DNA from 4 places in the Paenibacillus sp. P36 genome. Region 3 is predicted to be linked to each of the others. Evidence: riboswitches for the same ligand, from Rfam matches in the RefSeq annotation. Region 3 holds a riboswitch; each other region holds the start of a gene.

Region 1 (4,186 bases), 2.4 Mb from region 3:
GTGCTCTTCACATCGAGCAACCGAATATGAGCAGTATCCTCAGCTCGAACCGATGCTTCCAGAACCACTTTGCCGGCAATATTAAGTCCAAATTTCCCCGTGTACAGTTGAGTGCCCGAAGTGCCAGACACCAGTTTCAAGCTAAGATCACTTCTGCCGTAGACGGCTTCCCCAACCGTGTAGTCCGTACCTGCTTTCGCATTATACAACCCCCAGTTGCCACCTACTTCTGCTGCTGGCCCCGTCGTCGATGGCGTTGTAGGGTAACTATTAAAACTCGCCGCCACATAGGTGGTCACTGCAGCCTGTGCCGCACTCGGTCCCGCCATGCCGTAGGGCAGCAGCAGATTGCCTGCCATCGCAGCGATGAGGACGCATACTTGCATCCTTTTACTCATGGACATCTCCCCTTCATGATTTGATGCTTACACGTTCATTATAAGAGGAGGTTCCGCCTTGCAATATTTCCATTTCATCCAACCGGCTTAACAAATTATTTCTACCATGTACAAAATGTCCATTTGGATTTACAAATACTTACCGCGCATAGAAAACTGCCTGATGAAAAAGCCAGTCTTCCCTATCATCTTCTCCGCACTTTATCAATGCTTAAACATTCGAGCTCCCGGTGGCTTCGATTACGTTCGATTTTATATACTCCCCGTATCCAGCCCGTCTTTATATTCTACAATTTTGTTCTTACCGGTCCGTTTAGCAGAGTACATGCTTAGATCAGCTTGCTCGAGCAGCTTCTCTGGGGTTAAACCATATCGATATATGCTGAATCCTATGCTTAAGGTGACATTACTCTCTCTTTCTACTCTAGAACGGAAGTTCTCTGCCCACTCTTCAATACGCGAGATAGTATCTTTATCATCAATAACAGCAATCAGTTCTTCACCTCCATAGCGTCCTGGAAAACCAATATCATCCGTCTCTTCTTGCAAAATTTCAGCGACGGTCTTTAAAGCAGCATCCCCAGCATGATGGCCAAGGGTATCATTGAGCTCCTTGAAATTATCAATATCTGTGAATACGATTGCACATTCCCCTTTTTCTACACATTGCTTAATTCTAGTGCTGATAGCTTTACGATTGTACAGTCCAGTTAGCCCATCTAATAATGAGGAGTTCACAACACTCTGAAACATAGTTATGAAACGTTCAATTAATATTAAGAGCAGGATAAAATAGTAAATAACCGGTAGAATATCGAATATAATCAGGATCCATTTTTCTGTTTGCCATAGGTCTGTTTCAGCGTTTCCCACAACAATACATAAATAGATTATTAATGATACCCGATGTTTAATTGTTTCACCTATATAAGGGCTAATAAGTAACCAGGAGATACAAACAGCGGCAAATTCAATTATGGAGAGTGATAACTCAGCTTTAAGAGAACTTGTTAGGAAGAGTAAAAGTGGGATGAAAATCGCAGCAGCGAGGTAGTAAATTATGCTTCGTTTTATCTTTTTAAAGTATGACGCGTATATTCCAATATTTAAATTCATGAACATGATGGCACTAGCAATGTGCAGTAGCGATCTGGATCCTAACGAGGTAATTTTAAGCACTTCATATCCCATTGATAATATCAGGCCGAATGTTAGGATCAAATATACTTGTTTTCTCCTTAGTAGATATAGTCTTAAAACCATAACGAGCATTACTATTAGCAAGACACTACAAATTGTATTTGTGTAGAGTTGAAACGTTATTTGCACTCATATACATCTCCTTATTCATGCTTAGACCCATGGCTTTGTGTCTCCACCTTTCGATGGATTTGCCTTTGTTCATTATTGCTTGTTAGTTGAACCTGAGATCATCGTTGTAAATAAAATGGCTCAGATTTATTCTCTTCGTTTTTAAAAATATTGACGAGAAGCAGGACTAAAGAGTCTCTATAAACAAGTGCTTGAAGCTCACGAATGGAATGTGTTCTGGTTTTAAACTTAATATTAGCAATATGATTTTTCAGAGTTTTTTCGGCAATATGGAGTTGTTCACTTAGCTCTCTATTGTTGCCTCCACAAACTGTCAGCAGGCGTAATACCTCATTCTCCCTCCGAGTGAGACAAAAACGCTCCTTAAACGTATTGAAGTACGCATTAAACACGGGGGACTCCACAATCAATCGGTTTAATATCATCGCTAGATTCATTCTCCTTATACTAGTAAGCGTTGGAAGAGAGACTTCTGGTCTTGTAGATCCTTTTTAAACTTAAGAAGAAAATTGTTCTTGTAACGTTTTGGAAAGATCCTTCAAACGGAGTAACTCTCTATTAATGTGGTGAGATGCATTCGATTGAGTTTCTGTAGTGCTGTAAAGCTCTTGTACGGAAGCCACGCTTTCTTCGGTAACCGCTGATATGTTAGTCATTTCATTAGAAATCACTTGTGACCGTAGTTCAATATGTTTCACAGATTCATTAAGGGCTTCAACAATATCAATCATCTCGGTAATAGCCTCGTTCATTTGCTTCAAACTGGATATCGACGCTTCTGCAAGTTCAACCGTGTAAGTTGTGGCTTGTCTTCCAACTTCAATCTGGGTTAAAGATTCTTCACTTTCCTCTTGAATATTCGTTAGAATTCCCTTTATTTCATATGTGGCCCTATTACTCTGCTCAGCTAATTTCCGGATCTCACTGGCAACGACAGCAAACCCCCTGCCATGCTCCCCAGCTCGTGCCGCTTCTATAGAAGCATTTAAAGCTAAAATGCCCGTTCGGCTAGCTATTTCTTGAATCGTGGTAATAATATCCCCTACTTGGTGAGAAGACTCGTATAAATTTTGCATGGTGTCCGTCGTTTGTTGTATCGCATGGGATACAATTCTAACTTGCTCGAACAAAGGTTCAATATTGTTTTGATTGTTATGCATCGTTGTGGCTGTAGTCGCAGCCGTTGCCTGCAAGTCAGAAAAGGATTGGGAATTCTGCTCAATCATCTGATTAATACTGTGCAGATTAGTCTTCATATTGCTCAGTGATTCACTTTGAATTTCAAGACCTGTAGACACTTCTTTAAAAGTAACCAGCATATCATTATTTGCAACAATGTTATTTTCAGATTTCTCTGAAATGATCACAGACGTTTGCTCTAATACTTGCGAATGTTTTTGTACCGTTTCGAGTAGCGCTTCAGCTTCTTTTTGTTTAATTGCTTTTTCCAATTCTATTGCGTTCATTATTCTTTTCTTGGATAAAACCTGGAGACTTGTTGCACTGGACGTTAAAATCAGAAATATAGCGTGAATAAGAAGCATTAAAAAGGAGTATTCGCTATTCCCAAAGATCAATTTAGGCACTAAGAAAAATCCAAAAATATGCTGCACGGCGAAAATGCCTGTCATAAGAGCAATTAGCTTAATATCTTCGTAATAAGCTACTATAGCAACCACCATAAATATAGAAAAATGCATCTCTATCCCCCCTCCTCCACCAGAAATAATAGAGATACTAGAAAAGGTAAGAACTAATGTATTAAGCATTGGTATCATGGGTTGATCAGTTTGCTTTCGATAAAGAAAATAAGCTGCCCCCAAGAAAGCCGCGGGAATAATGAACAAAATGTTCAGCGCAAGTGAATAGTGTTGGCCGCTATCATGACCGGTTGCCATATTCTCCATCAACATCATGTGTCCCATGTTTTCCATGAAATTAAATTTTCTATACAATAAATGGATGATAAAGCTGAGTGCTATGGTGCCCAAAGATATCTGTAACATGAACCTGTTTTTCTGTCCTATCATTTCTAAAATCCTCCTATTTTAACGATATTATCCAACCTGATTTAGTTGTTTTCAATCTCGTTTTGCTCCTTGTGTTGGGCGCTGCTCCCGAATATAGGGTTCATCCATATACACATTCGACTTTTCCATATATAATATGGATAATTCTTCAAGCTGCTGAATAAGCTGTTTACATTCAAGAATAATGTCAAGCAAGGACTCAGTCGAGCCATTTTGATCAGACATAGTTATCTCCTGTTCTTCTAAGTTTTGTGGGAACGTTCCCTTAACGTTTTCTCCAGTATTATGAACATTATATTATTAAAATGAGTATGATCAATCTAGAGATTGTTAACACTGTGTATAGTTTTATTTAACCACGTGAGATAAGGTGCCTCCATGAATTCAGAACAGATCCGCTATATTCTACAAGTAGCCACAGAAAAA
Region 2 (4,186 bases), 310 kb from region 3:
GCAGGACCAGCCACGTTATTACTACTAGGAAGCGGGCAAGAAGACGGATGAAAGGCATATGAATCTCGTGTCACCTCAGTTCCCCAATGATGCGAGATTCGCGTGGCCATTAACGTGTACACTGAAAAAAGGCTATCTTACAGGTCATAGACCCGCAAGATAGCCCTTTCTTCACGCGCTTATTCATGTTCTAAAACATTGGAAATACATAATGAACTAAGAAATATAGAACTCCGAAGATGATAATAATGTAAGCAGCATACTTGATGAAGGTGGAGGCTACTAAGCTGGAATCCGATTTTTTCTCCACATGGCGTTCTTCAATGTCAATATTACGTGGCTGTGTCGACATAGCAATCACTCCCTTATAAGTATCTTGCTAGTTAATACCCGCCATATTTTGGAGTGAAACATTAGCATTCATAAAATGTTCCAATAATATTTTCTTACAGGCGCTCCTCAGTATGCTACAATAATCTTTAAAATTTATTACGCATATTGGAGAGAAAGGAAGTAAGAGAAAATGGTTGTTTCCGGAAAAGTAGGTTTGGAAGAAATTATTAGGGCCAATCATGTGCTCAGCAAGGTGATCGAACCATCGCCTCTGCAACGCAATGAGCTGCTCTCTAACTTGTATGAATGTAACGTTTATTTGAAACGTGAAGATATGCAGGTCGTTCGTTCTTTTAAAATTCGCGGAGCGTACAATGTGATCCAAAGCTTGACGCCGGAAGAACGCGAAGCGGGAGTCGTGTGCGCAAGCGCCGGCAATCACGCGCAAGGCGTTGCTTACTCCTGTAAGCAGTTAGGGATTGAAGGGAAAATCTTCATGCCAACGACGACGCCTAGGCAAAAAATTTCGCAGGTGAAATTATTTGGCGGCTCTTTTGTAGAAGTCATTCTGACAGGGGATTCTTTCGATGATTCCTCCAATCACGCCAAGGCCTACTGCGCCAAAGAGAACAAGGTGTTTATTCACCCCTTCGATGATATTCGTACGATCGCGGGACAAGGGACTGTCGGTCTGGAAATCATGAATCAGATGTCCGATACGCCGGACTTTATCTTTGCAACTATCGGCGGCGGCGGTCTTGTAGCCGGTGTGGCGACTTATGTGGACAGCGTTTCTCCGCGTACCAAGATTATTGGCGTTGAGCCAGAGGGCGCTGCAAGTATGCAGGAGTCGCTCAAGCAAGGCAAAGTCGTAACCTTGTCTACGATTGAGAAATTTGTAGACGGTGCAGCTGTGAAGCAGGTAGGCGAGCTTACCTTTGATATTTGCAAAGAAAAGCTGGACGATATCGTTGTTATTCCTTCAGGCAAGGAATGCACGACGATCCTGGAGCTTTACAACAACAACGCCATCGTGATCGAGCCTGCAGGGGCTCTGCCTGTTGCGGCGCTTGATGCTTACCGAGATCAAATTCGCGGCAAAAACGTAGTTTGCATCATCAGCGGTGGTAATAATGACATAGACCGGATGCAGCAAATCAAAGAAAGATCGCTAGTGTACGAGGGCTTGAAACACTATTTCATTCTTAATTTTCCTCAGCGTGCAGGCGCTTTGCGTGAATTCCTGGAGGAAGTTTTGGGGCCGACCGACGATATTACCCGATTTGAGTATACGAAAAAGAATAATCGGGATGATGCTCCAGCACTAGTCGGCATCGAGTTGAAAAATAAAGATGATTATGAGGGCCTTATTGAGCGTTTGTCCCGCAAGGACTATGATTACATCGAGATCAATAAAGATCCTAAACTTTTCAATTTGCTAATTTAACTAAAAATAGGCAGAGTAGAAAAAATTATGATATAGTTAAATAGTCCTGCTTTTTCTTTGTTTACCTGAATATTGTAAAAGGCAAACTTGCCGAAAGGTAAGGACGCAAAGCTCCGGGTCTTAGGTTGCCGCCGCAACGATGACGGCTGGGCTGCCGAGAGGAGCAGTTTACCGATACAGGTACGCCTACGGCTATTCCAAATGGAATAGCCTTTTTTGATGACCGGAATGGAGGTTCCCCACGAATGAGAAGCCTTTTTATAAAGTGGATTCAACAGATGAAAGATCAGGAGCTGCGCTATGTGGGCATCCTTGGTTTCTTTCTGCTGACGGCTAATCTACTTGCTGCTGCTTCTTTTACATTTACCCCGAAGATGATCTTGTTCGTCCTCATTCAAGCACTCATTTGCTTCTTTTTTGCCATTCGCATCCGTTACTTGCGGCTTAACAGCATCGAACAGGAGGAAAAGAGTAAGCAGCTGGCTTACTTGGCCTACCATGATACATTAACGGGCTTGCCAAATCGACGGCTGTTCGAGGATCGCTTAAAGCGTGTGCTTCTTCATGCTCAGCGTTATGACCAGCTTGCGGCAGTTGTATTTCTCGACATGGACAGATTCAAAGAGATTAATGATTCTTACGGCCATGCCTCTGGCGATCAGCTCATTCGTTTGGCTGCGGAGAGATTGTTAGGTTGTCTGCGTGGTTCTGATACGGTGTATCGGCAGGGCGGCGACGAGTTTATTATTTTGCTTGAATCTTTTACCAAGCCGGAAGACGTCAGAGCAGTGGCTATACGCATTCAAAATGTGCTGGATGAACCTTTTATCCTGGATGGAAAAACCGTTACGATAACCGCTAGTATGGGGATTGCGTTATATCCGCTCGATGGGACTAAGCCCGAACAGCTTCTTCAGCGTGCGGATGAAGCGATGTACGAGGCCAAAAACCATGAGAATAACCGCTTCCAATTTTATGCCTCAGATATTGATACGATGGTGAAGAGTAAAGCTCACATGGAGAATGAGCTGCGCTTGGCTCTGGAGCAGGAACAGTTCGAATTACGGTATCAGCCGCAATATGAAATCGCAGGCCGTAAGCTCATCGGTACGGAGGTCAGCCTCCACTGGGAGAAGGGGTCCAAGCAGCTGAGCAAGCTCATGGATTGGCGGAAGGCAGCCGATGAACTGGGATTCATGGTCCCTATTGGCAAGTGGGCGTTTCAGGCTGCATGCCGGCAGATGAGGGACTGGCAGAACGCTGGGCAAGAACCGCTCAGAATGACGTTCACCATTAAATCTTCGCAGTTCAAAGATGATCATTTTATTGCACATATAGCTGATGTACTGCAAGAAACAGGTATCGATCCCAGGTTGGTCGAGCTGGACCTTACGGAAAGCATCACGTCTTCCAACGTGCAGGAAGCTAGCAAGAAGCTGACGATGCTGAAAAGGCTAGGCGTACGCATTGCCATGGATGACTTGTGTACGGGGCTTTTTACACGAAGCGGGCTGGAGGGTATGCCGCTGGATAGTGTGAAGCTGGACAGCACGCTGATCAGAGACCTAGTCGATGATGACGAGAATCAACTGCTTGCAGCTGCTATCGTTCGGATGGCCCACCGATTAGGATTGAAGTTAATTGCGAAAGGTGTCGAAACGGAAGAGCAATTCGAATACTTGAAATTTCTGCAATGTACGGAGGTGCAAGGAAAACTGTTCAGCAGTCCGCTATCCTCGGGACAATTCCTCACATTGATGACCAAAAAAAATTAAAATTGGTCATCTAGATTTTATTGACCGGCGGTAGTATAATAAATAATTGGGGCTTAAAACCTATATTGTGGGGCTACACAAAAAGACCATGTCAACTTGGTTAACATCACGAATTATGATCATTTGCCGTAGGATTGCTTTTCACTGAAGTACCGAAGTGATACACTCGGTCTATGATCAGACATACATATTTTAACTGATTCTGGTCAACCTAGAATGTGGGATTTAAGGTACAATTTTAAATTTATTTTTGGGGGTAAAGATGATGAAAAAAGTATTCACAACAGCGCTAATGGCTGTCACTGTGTCCGCAGTTGCTTTGACAGGTTGCGGTGCCAAAAAAGAAGAAACCAAACCGGCCGCTTCCGCTTCACCAGCAGCAAGTAGCGCAGCATCCGCAGCACCAAGCAACAACAGCGGTAAAGATTTCAAAATCGGCATGGTCACAGACATTGGTGGCGTAAATGATAAATCTTTTAACCAAAGCGCATGGGAAGGTTTGCAACAATTGAAGAAATCAACTGGCGCAAACGTTAAGAACCTAGAGAGTAAAAGCGATGCGGACTACACGCCGAACTTGAACCAATTCGTAAAAGACGGCTATAACCTGACTTGGGGTATTGGCTTCTTG
Region 3 (4,186 bases):
CTCTTTGAATCCGCCCAAATCATTCACGGAAGCATCGAGAATTTCCGTTCTCCATCCTTGCGCGTCCGCGTAGCGGGTATACATACGGTAAAGATCGCCCGCGAACAGCGCTGCTTCATCGCCGCCTGCTGCTCCACGAATTTCAACGATGACGTTCTTGTCGTCATTCGGGTCTTTTGGCATCATGAGGATTCTGAGTTGTTCTTCCAGATTAGCCGATTGCTCGCTAAGCTCTTCGATCTCCATTTTCACCATTTCACGCATTTCATCATCCAGCTTCTCGTTCTGCATCGCTTTCGCGTCTGCCAGCTGCTCGCTCACGCTCTTATATTCATTATAAGCATCGTAGGCTTCCTGAAGATCGGATTGTTCCTTCGAATACTCTCTAAGCTTCTTCGTGTCACTCGTCACATCCGGGTCACATAGCAGCTCACTTAATTTATCATAGCGGTCCACAATGGACTGAAGTCGATCCAACATAACGGATCACTCCTTTCTTTATTTTTTATTCATTAAACATTAAATCGGAAATGCATAACGTCCCCGTCATTCACTACGTACTCTTTACCTTCCAGACGCACTTGCCCTTTTTCCTTCGCGCCGTTCATGGAACCCGCCGTTACCAAATCCGTATAAGACACAACCTCGGCACGAATAAATCCACGCTCGAAATCGGTATGAATTACGCCAGCCGCTTGAGGAGCTTTCGTTCCTTTGCGGATCGTCCAAGCTCTTACTTCCTGCACCCCAGCTGTAAAATACGTATACAAGCCAAGTTTGCGATAAGCTGCTTTAATCAATCTATTCAAGCCGGACTCTTGAAGTCCCAACTCTTCGAGAAACATTGCTTTTTCTTCTTCTTCGAGCTCAGCAATCTCGGATTCCACCTTCGCGCTGATCGAAACAACTTCGTTGTTTTCTTTCGCCGCGTATTCCTGAACGATTTTAACAAATGGATTCTCATCCGCTGTTGATACTTCGTCTTCGCTCACATTGGCCGCATAAAGAACCGGCTTCATGGTCAACAAGTGAAGGTCGCGAACAAGCAGCTTCTCATCGTCGCTCAAGTCGATGCTGCGCGCTGGCAGATCGTTATAAAGAGCTTCCTTGATGCGTTCCAAACACTCAACCTCAGCAACAACTTTTTTGTCGCCGCCTTTCAGGTTTTTGCGGGAGCGCTCGATCTTTTTCTCAACGGACTCAATGTCAGCCAAAATCAATTCAAGATTAATCGTCTCGATATCGCCAATCGGATCTACTTTACCGGAGACGTGCGTAATATTATCATCCTCAAAACAACGGACAACATGCACAATGGCATCCACTTCACGAATGTGCGCCAAAAATTTATTTCCAAGCCCTTCGCCTTTGCTCGCGCCCTTCACCAAACCCGCAATATCAACGAATTCGAAGGCTGTCGGAACAATGCTCTTAGGGACAATCATCTCTACCAGCTTGTGCAATCTCTCGTCCGGTACTTCAACTACCCCAACATTCGGATCTATCGTACAGAACGGATAGTTTGCAGATTCTGCCCCCGCCTGTGTAATTGCATTAAACAATGTCGATTTTCCTACGTTCGGTAGACCGACGATACCTGCTTTCAAAGCCATCGTAGTTACAACTCCTTAATTTTCGAAAATCATCCTTCTTATTATATAGTACTTGGAACGCAAAAAAAAGCCTGTAGGCTACTGATTAGCTGCAGACTTTTTTTCCAGTGCTTTTTTTGTTTCATTTTCCTGCTTCTGGACGAAGTACGTTTCAATCTGATTTTTTAAAATAAATCCGCGCAGCGCGTTCGTTTTCTCATCCGGGATGCTGACAAAACTAGCACCGTAATAGTAGCCGTCATTCGTTTTTTCTTGCCGAACAATTTCCATTGTACATGGCACCAAAAAGCCCAAAATTAACTCCACTTCCAGTTGAGAGTTCTTTTGAATGACTTTTTCAAGCATAGCATTTTCACTGATCGTAAATCCTAAACCATTAATAGATAGATTTTTGATAGAGAATCGAATCGGTGTATCAAAATGATGTTTGAGCTTCTTGTTTCTATCTTGGAGCGCGAAAAGAAGCCCTTCATTCTTCACATCTACGCGAGGGAATTCCCGCTTTTCCGTGAACTTCCTGCGGTTTTCAGGAGGATTCAGAACAATCAACGAACCCTGCTCCTTGGCCACAACCACCGTATCCATAACAAACAGCCCGGATTTCGTATATACCGTCATTTTACACTTATCTCCCAGCGCAAATACATGATACTCCGGCAGCTCAACTTCAATAATGTCACCTAGTGCATAGGTCAGCACGCCAGTGGCTACGAAATCTTCCTTGCTCAGCATCGCTTTGCTGTCAATCATTACATCAGCGTCGTACCCTTCTTTGCTGCCGTAGAACTTAGCAGATTTTTGTTTGCTAACCACTTTGTTGATCAACCCTCCCCGCGTTCCATATAAAAAAATAGACTGCCCCTGCTTTGGGGACAGCCTATTACCTCAACCTGAAAAAGCATCGATTTTCGGTAACCAGGCTGTCGTAGTTCCATAGGAACCGTAGACCCTCGGCTTTGCGTCCTTACCTTTCGGTAAGTTTGCCATTATCGAACCTTACAAATGAATTGTCATGCTTTGTCGTACAATATCGTGCTATATGGTCTAAAAGACCTACGTTATCTCTCATTATACGGTTGGATTTCCCTATTATCAACTAATTCTCTTGCATACATCTGGTATTTGTTGTATGAATGTTAGAAGAATTAAATATCCACAACTTTTCGAGTTATACACATTGTTATCCACAGGTTGTTAACAACGAATATTTGTTCGATCCTTTGTTCACATGTGGATAAGATTATTTTTAGTGAGGTGTCCCCCTGTGGATGAATATAATGAACATATCCCGTGGATGAAAGCGGCCATAGAGGAAGCCCGTAAAGCCGAAGCCATTCGAGAGGTCCCGATTGGTGCCGTCGTTGTCTATCAAGGGGAAATTATCGGCCGCGGCTACAATCTTCGTGAAACGACGCTGGATCCGCTTGCTCACGCTGAAATGATTGCTATTAAGCAAGCCAGCGAGCATTTGCAAGCGTGGCGCTTGCTTGACTGCAAGCTCTACGTCACGCTGGAGCCTTGCCCGATGTGTGCCGGTGCGATTGTTCAAGCGCGCGTTCCGCAGGTGATCTACGGCACAACCGATCCCAAGGCTGGCTGCGCGGGAACGTTGATGAACTTGCTGCAGGAGGACCGGTTCAATCACCGGGTCGATGTGGTCAGCGGCGTGCTGCAAGAGGAGTGCGCGACGATGCTGACGCAGTTTTTCCGCAAGCTGCGCGGGAAGGAATAGCGCGTTGGCGTTGGCTTTTGGCTTTGGCTTTGGCTTTGGCTTTGGCTTTGGCTTTGGCTTTTGGCTTTGGACTTTGCCGTTGGGGCTGGGCGCTAAGCTGAGTGCGAGCTAGCTTCGCAAGCGGTCGCCTCGCATTGATACGCGAAAGGGAACTGATCCCCTATTCGCCGGATCTTAAGTACTTCAGCGAGGAAGTGGGAACTGTGATCCGCTATTTTAGCATTTCTAGCCGAAATCTTGGCTAACTAGGCGAAATAGAGCCCGGTAGTTCCGTCTGAACCCTGGAAGTGTACGTTTTGGCTTAAAAAGCGCCCGGTAGTTCCCCATCGCACGATGCAGTTAACGAATTTCAACTACAAGTTAAATCTTGCCACTCAAAGGTTGCGCCATATAAGGCTTCGTGCTATCATAATCTTTGCCATGCGCCCGTAGCTCAGCAGGATAGAGCAACAGTTTCCTAAACTGTAGGCCGGATGTTCGAATCATCTCGGGCGCGTATACAACATAACGCCAGTTAACGGTATAAGCCGTTAGCTGGCGTTTTTTTTCAATCCACAGGACAGTTAAATTCTTTTAAAGCTTTGTTCATATTTTCTTTTAATTTATCTACATATCCAGTAAGATCACCAGAATGATTGCTAAGATTTGCGTTGTACTGATTGACTTCATTGTTTATCTGCTCTGTGTAAAGAGCAGCGATCTCGTGACATCTTGGACCTCTAATTGGCGAATTTGACACGGGCAGCGGTGTAGGCGTTGGTTGAGGTTTATTCGGAACAGATACATCCGTTGTATTATCTACACGCTGAGAGTTCCAAGTCTTCATAAAATGGTATTCTGC
Region 4 (4,186 bases), 1.0 Mb from region 3:
AACGTTACGGGGAGATAACGAATCGTTATATGCTGCAGGGCAGACATCCCGATATAATGCATGCCGCTAATGGCAAATCCCATCGTCGTTCCGCCAATGATGAGCTTCGTCTTAGTGAAGTTCTTCTGGAACGCGACAAAAAGCCCGACGAGCGCGCCACTGACCGCTACGATAATGGAAATGCTGACGATGGAGAGGTCATAAGTCACTCCTGCCGGCAATACACAAGCCAGCATGGCGATAAAATGCATGGACCAGATGCCTACCCCCATGACAATGGCACTGCAAATCATCCAGCTTTTCTGATACCACCCCTCCGAGGACGATACTTTACGCGCCAAATTAAGGGCTGTAAAAGAGGCAAGCAAGGCGATGGTGAATGACAAGAGAACTAGGACGAAATTATAACTTTCTGTTATCGGGTGATGCATATGTGATCCTCATTTCTTCATTACTGTTGGAAGTTACTGGAGAGAAAAGGTAAGCTTAGTCTTCCTCATGATGTCATTGAGTGTATGGCTATGTTCTTCCAGTTTGTCGGCTAAATCTGACGCTTTATTAATCAGTAAGTCCTGTTGATCCGTTCGTTTGCTGACTGATTTCACATTGTCGGTTAGTTGGCTGGATAATAATGAAATTTCCTCCATAGTAGCACTGAATTGCTGTGTACTTGCCGACATCTGTTGCGATGTACCGCTGATCGTGCGCATTTGCGTAGCTACAGAATGGATGGATCCCAGGATGCGTCCAAAAGCTTGTCCCGCAGAAACAACGGCCTCATTTCCTTGAGCAAAGGTACCAATGACTTGATCCATCGCATGCATGGAGGATTGATTGTTCATTTGTATATCTTCAATCAGCTCTGCAATTTGTTTAGCGGACTCGCTCGTTTGCTCGGCTAATTTGCGGACTTCTGTTGACACAACCGTAAACCCTTTCCCATGCTCACCTGCACGCGCTGCTTCGATAGCAGCATTAAGAGCTAGCAAATTCGTACGTGAAGCAACATCGGTTATCAAATTGACGATTTGATTAATCTCTTGCGATCGTTCTCCAAGTAATTTCACTTTCTCGGCGGTTGTATGAATGGCGTGATTCATGGATTGCATCTGCTGAACAGCCAGCTGAATGGATTGATTTCCCTTTTCAGCTTCATGGGCCGCTTGACTGGATAGCTCTGACGCACTGGCGGAATTCTCAGCAATATGGCAAATATCCGTGAGCATTTCGCCTATTGCCTTCCGGCTAACTTCTACGCTGTTTTCTTGATCGTTGGCAGCCTGCTCCACCTGATGCATCGTTTGAACAACTTCCATCGTCAAGCGATTGAGTTCATTGGACTGAGCGCTCAGACCGCTGGAGTTCAGTTGTACCTCTTGAGAAGTATGGGCGAGACTCTCAATAATTGACCTTACGGTTTGCTGCAGCTTTTGATTTTGTTCCTTCTCGAAGCGCTGCGTTGCATGCCGGTTGGAGATGATTTGATACAGCACTGCGCCGATGAACAGGATGACGAAAATCAAATGTATCGCCACCATTGTAAACGCATACACTTCGGAACCGTAGACCAGTTCAGGAAAAAAGAAGAACCCGAGCAGATGCTGGGCGGCAAAAAGAACCGTACTGCTGAGCAGCAAGGTAATATTGTTATAGTACATCAAGATAGCTAACACCATGAAGATGGAAAAATGATACTCCACCATGCCATTGCCCCCGGCAATAATCGACATCGAGCACAACGTTAACGACAACATATGAACAAACGGGATCCAAGGATGTTCAGCTTGGAGGCGGGACAGCACGGCTCCGATGATAACAAGCCCAATCGGTGTCCAGAAAAACATTTGATTTAAAAAACCGTGTGAGAACGCTGAATGCATGACTACGTGTTCCATGAGCGAGTGATGAGCAATGTGGTTTAGTGCATGGACCAACAAACTTAGGACGAGTGTCCCGATGACAATTAGTTGCATAACACGGTTTTTCTCTTTCAAGCAAATTGCCTCCTTGGATGATGTTTTGACGAACAAAAAAGACCACCCCGAATAAAGGATGATCTTGATCCTTCCTACCCGGTAACCTGTCAACCATATCATACAAAAATGTATGTGTTAGGCCATGGCTTTGCGTCTCATTGTTTCCAATGATTTGCCTTTATCAATTAGTCAGTCATTCGTACATGCTGTTTGTCTTAAATCTGATACTTATTATAGAGCGATAAATTTTAATATGTACATAGCAATAAATGTTGTATCGTGTCGAAACAGATTAAAATATGATAAGGTTTATAAAATGTCAACAGACCGAAAGATGTACTTTTGACAAAACTTCATACTTATCGACAGGAAAATTCGTTAGAGGAACTCGAGGCCACTATTGCAAGGAAAACGACCTGATTCCCCTCCGAGCGGAACTACAGGGTCTTATTCTGCCATCATAGCAGGTTTTCCGGGGTGAAATCGGTAAAATAGCGGACCGTAGTTCCCCCTGCAAGTGGGAATCGCCCCTTTTCTGGGGAATAGCGGCCTGTAGTTCCCTCCCCCAAATAAGAAAAGGCACCCTAAGGGGTACCTTTCAATAACCTAAACCAGTTCCACGTCAATGAGCTTAAACTGAGTTACGTCGACTATTCCACGGTTTGAAATCCGAATTTCAGGGATAACCGGCAGAGCTATCAATGAAAAAGTCATAAACGGTGCGTTTAACGGACAGCCAATTTGTTTCCATGCTCCTTCAAGCTGGGCAACTTCGTCAACGACTTCAAGCAGAGATTTATCGGACATAAGGCCTGCTATCGTTAACGGCACTTGAGCCAGCACGCGGCCGTTCTCTACGACGATGGTGCCGCCTCCCAATTTCACAAGCTCATTTGCAGCGAGAGCCATATCCTGCTCATCAATGCCCATAACAATCAAATTATGGCTGTCATGCGCCACAGTAGACGCTACAGCGCCGGATTTCAATTGAAATCCGCTCGTGAAACCAAGCGAAATTTCGCCTGTGCCGCGGTGCCGCTCAATACAAGCCAGACGGACAACGTCCTGCTGGATATCCGGTTGAATAATGCCATCCTCGACGCTTAACGTGGCTGTCATTTTCGCTGTTCTTGCACTATTTTCAATCACCTGAATGACATTGACGCTTGTTCGCTCATCGTTACCGCGGCTAGCAAGCTGAAAGTCCTGCGCCGTCAGCTCCCGCTTCACATTCATGGAGCTGCGAATATGCGACGGATACACATACGTAGGGAAATCTGCAACAATTTGGCCCTGGTCAAAGATAATGTTCCCGTCCGTCATGACAGTGACAGGCTCAACCTTTTGCAAATCATCGAGCAATAAAATGTCTGCGCATTTTCCTGGCGTAATGCTGCCTAGATCCTTCTCCAGGTTAAAATAGCGCGCCACATTAATGGTCACCATTTGAATCGCGGTAACAGGATCGACGCCCTCTTCAATCGCACGGCGCACCACATGGTTGAGATGTCCTTTTTCCACTAGCGTTTGCGGACTGACGTCATCCGTGACGAGGGAAATGTTAGAGGTGTTCACTTTATCTTCGGTAACCACCTTGATGACCTCTTTGACATCATGCCAAGCGGAGCCTTCGCGAATCATCAAATGCATGCCCATGCGGACTTTGTGCAGCCCTTGCTCGCGTGTTACGGTTTCGTGATCGGAGGTCACGCCGGACGCGATATAAGCTTGCAGCATACGGTCATCTTCGCTTGGAAAATGCCCTGTGACGGCTTTGCCGCTGTTAATCGTCGCTTCAATTTCTCCGCACATTTTCGGATCCCCGTAGACGACACCAGGGAAGTTCATCACTTCACCAAGTCCGACTACATTTTCCCACTGCAATCCTTCTTCAATATCCTTCACTTCCAAGCTGGCACCCGCATCTTCCAAGTCTGTTGTCGCAGGCACGCAAGATGGAAACGTCGTGAACACTTTGAGCGGCAGCTGCTGCCCCTCTTCATGCATCAGCTTTACTCCTTCGGAACCGAACACATTGGCAATCTCATGAGGGTCCATGAAGATTACCGTTGTTCCTTTGGGTAGAGCCGCTTTGGCAAACTCCGTAACAGAAAGCATCGTGCTTTCAACATGCATATGACCGTCTAGGAATCCTGGAGCTATGTATTTCCCGGCAGCGTCAATAACAACTGTTTGCTCGCCAATCGTGT

What was found. Region 3 has a riboswitch for cyclic di-GMP ahead of ACKTT9_RS00175 (PilZ domain-containing protein). Riboswitches for the same ligand answer to the same signal wherever they lie in the genome.
Region 1: another riboswitch for cyclic di-GMP. It lies ahead of ACKTT9_RS11070 (GGDEF domain-containing protein); the one in region 3 lies ahead of ACKTT9_RS00175 (PilZ domain-containing protein).
Region 2: another riboswitch for cyclic di-GMP. It lies ahead of ACKTT9_RS37195 (putative bifunctional diguanylate cyclase/phosphodiesterase); the one in region 3 lies ahead of ACKTT9_RS00175 (PilZ domain-containing protein).
Region 4: another riboswitch for cyclic di-GMP. It lies ahead of ACKTT9_RS34000 (methyl-accepting chemotaxis protein); the one in region 3 lies ahead of ACKTT9_RS00175 (PilZ domain-containing protein).

The regions. Positions count from the first base shown of each region.
Region 1 is NZ_AP038372.1:2,417,162-2,421,347, reverse strand. Features, by position in the region: gene ACKTT9_RS11075 (polysaccharide lyase family 8 super-sandwich domain-containing protein) at 1-398, opposite strand, end outside; gene ACKTT9_RS11070 (GGDEF domain-containing protein) at 651-1,619, opposite strand; cyclic di-GMP riboswitch class I at 1,714-1,804, opposite strand; gene ACKTT9_RS11065 (response regulator transcription factor) at 1,829-2,167, opposite strand; gene ACKTT9_RS11060 (methyl-accepting chemotaxis protein) at 2,228-3,760, opposite strand; gene ACKTT9_RS11055 (hypothetical protein) at 3,812-3,985, opposite strand; gene ACKTT9_RS11050 (LysR family transcriptional regulator) at 4,139-4,186, shown strand, end outside.
Region 2 is NZ_AP038372.1:8,464,060-8,468,245, reverse strand. Features, by position in the region: gene ACKTT9_RS37210 (S-layer homology domain-containing protein) at 1-28, shown strand, start outside; gene ACKTT9_RS37205 (hypothetical protein) at 191-352, opposite strand; gene ilvA (threonine ammonia-lyase IlvA) at 524-1,780, shown strand; cyclic di-GMP riboswitch class I at 1,851-1,939, shown strand; gene ACKTT9_RS37195 (putative bifunctional diguanylate cyclase/phosphodiesterase) at 2,026-3,555, shown strand; gene ACKTT9_RS37190 (BMP family protein) at 3,821-4,186, shown strand, end outside.
Region 3 is NZ_AP038372.1:38,870-43,055, reverse strand. Features, by position in the region: gene prfA (peptide chain release factor 1) at 1-480, opposite strand, end outside; gene ychF (redox-regulated ATPase YchF) at 513-1,613, opposite strand; gene ACKTT9_RS00175 (PilZ domain-containing protein) at 1,692-2,426, opposite strand; cyclic di-GMP riboswitch class I at 2,521-2,608, opposite strand; gene tadA (tRNA adenosine(34) deaminase TadA) at 2,863-3,345, shown strand; tRNA gene ACKTT9_RS00165 (tRNA-Arg) at 3,768-3,841, shown strand; gene ACKTT9_RS00160 (stalk domain-containing protein) at 3,893-4,186, opposite strand, start outside.
Region 4 is NZ_AP038372.1:7,736,159-7,740,344, forward strand. Features, by position in the region: gene ACKTT9_RS33995 (EAL domain-containing protein) at 1-431, opposite strand, end outside; gene ACKTT9_RS34000 (methyl-accepting chemotaxis protein) at 465-1,994, opposite strand; cyclic di-GMP riboswitch class I at 2,072-2,163, opposite strand; gene ade (adenine deaminase) at 2,583-4,186, opposite strand, start outside.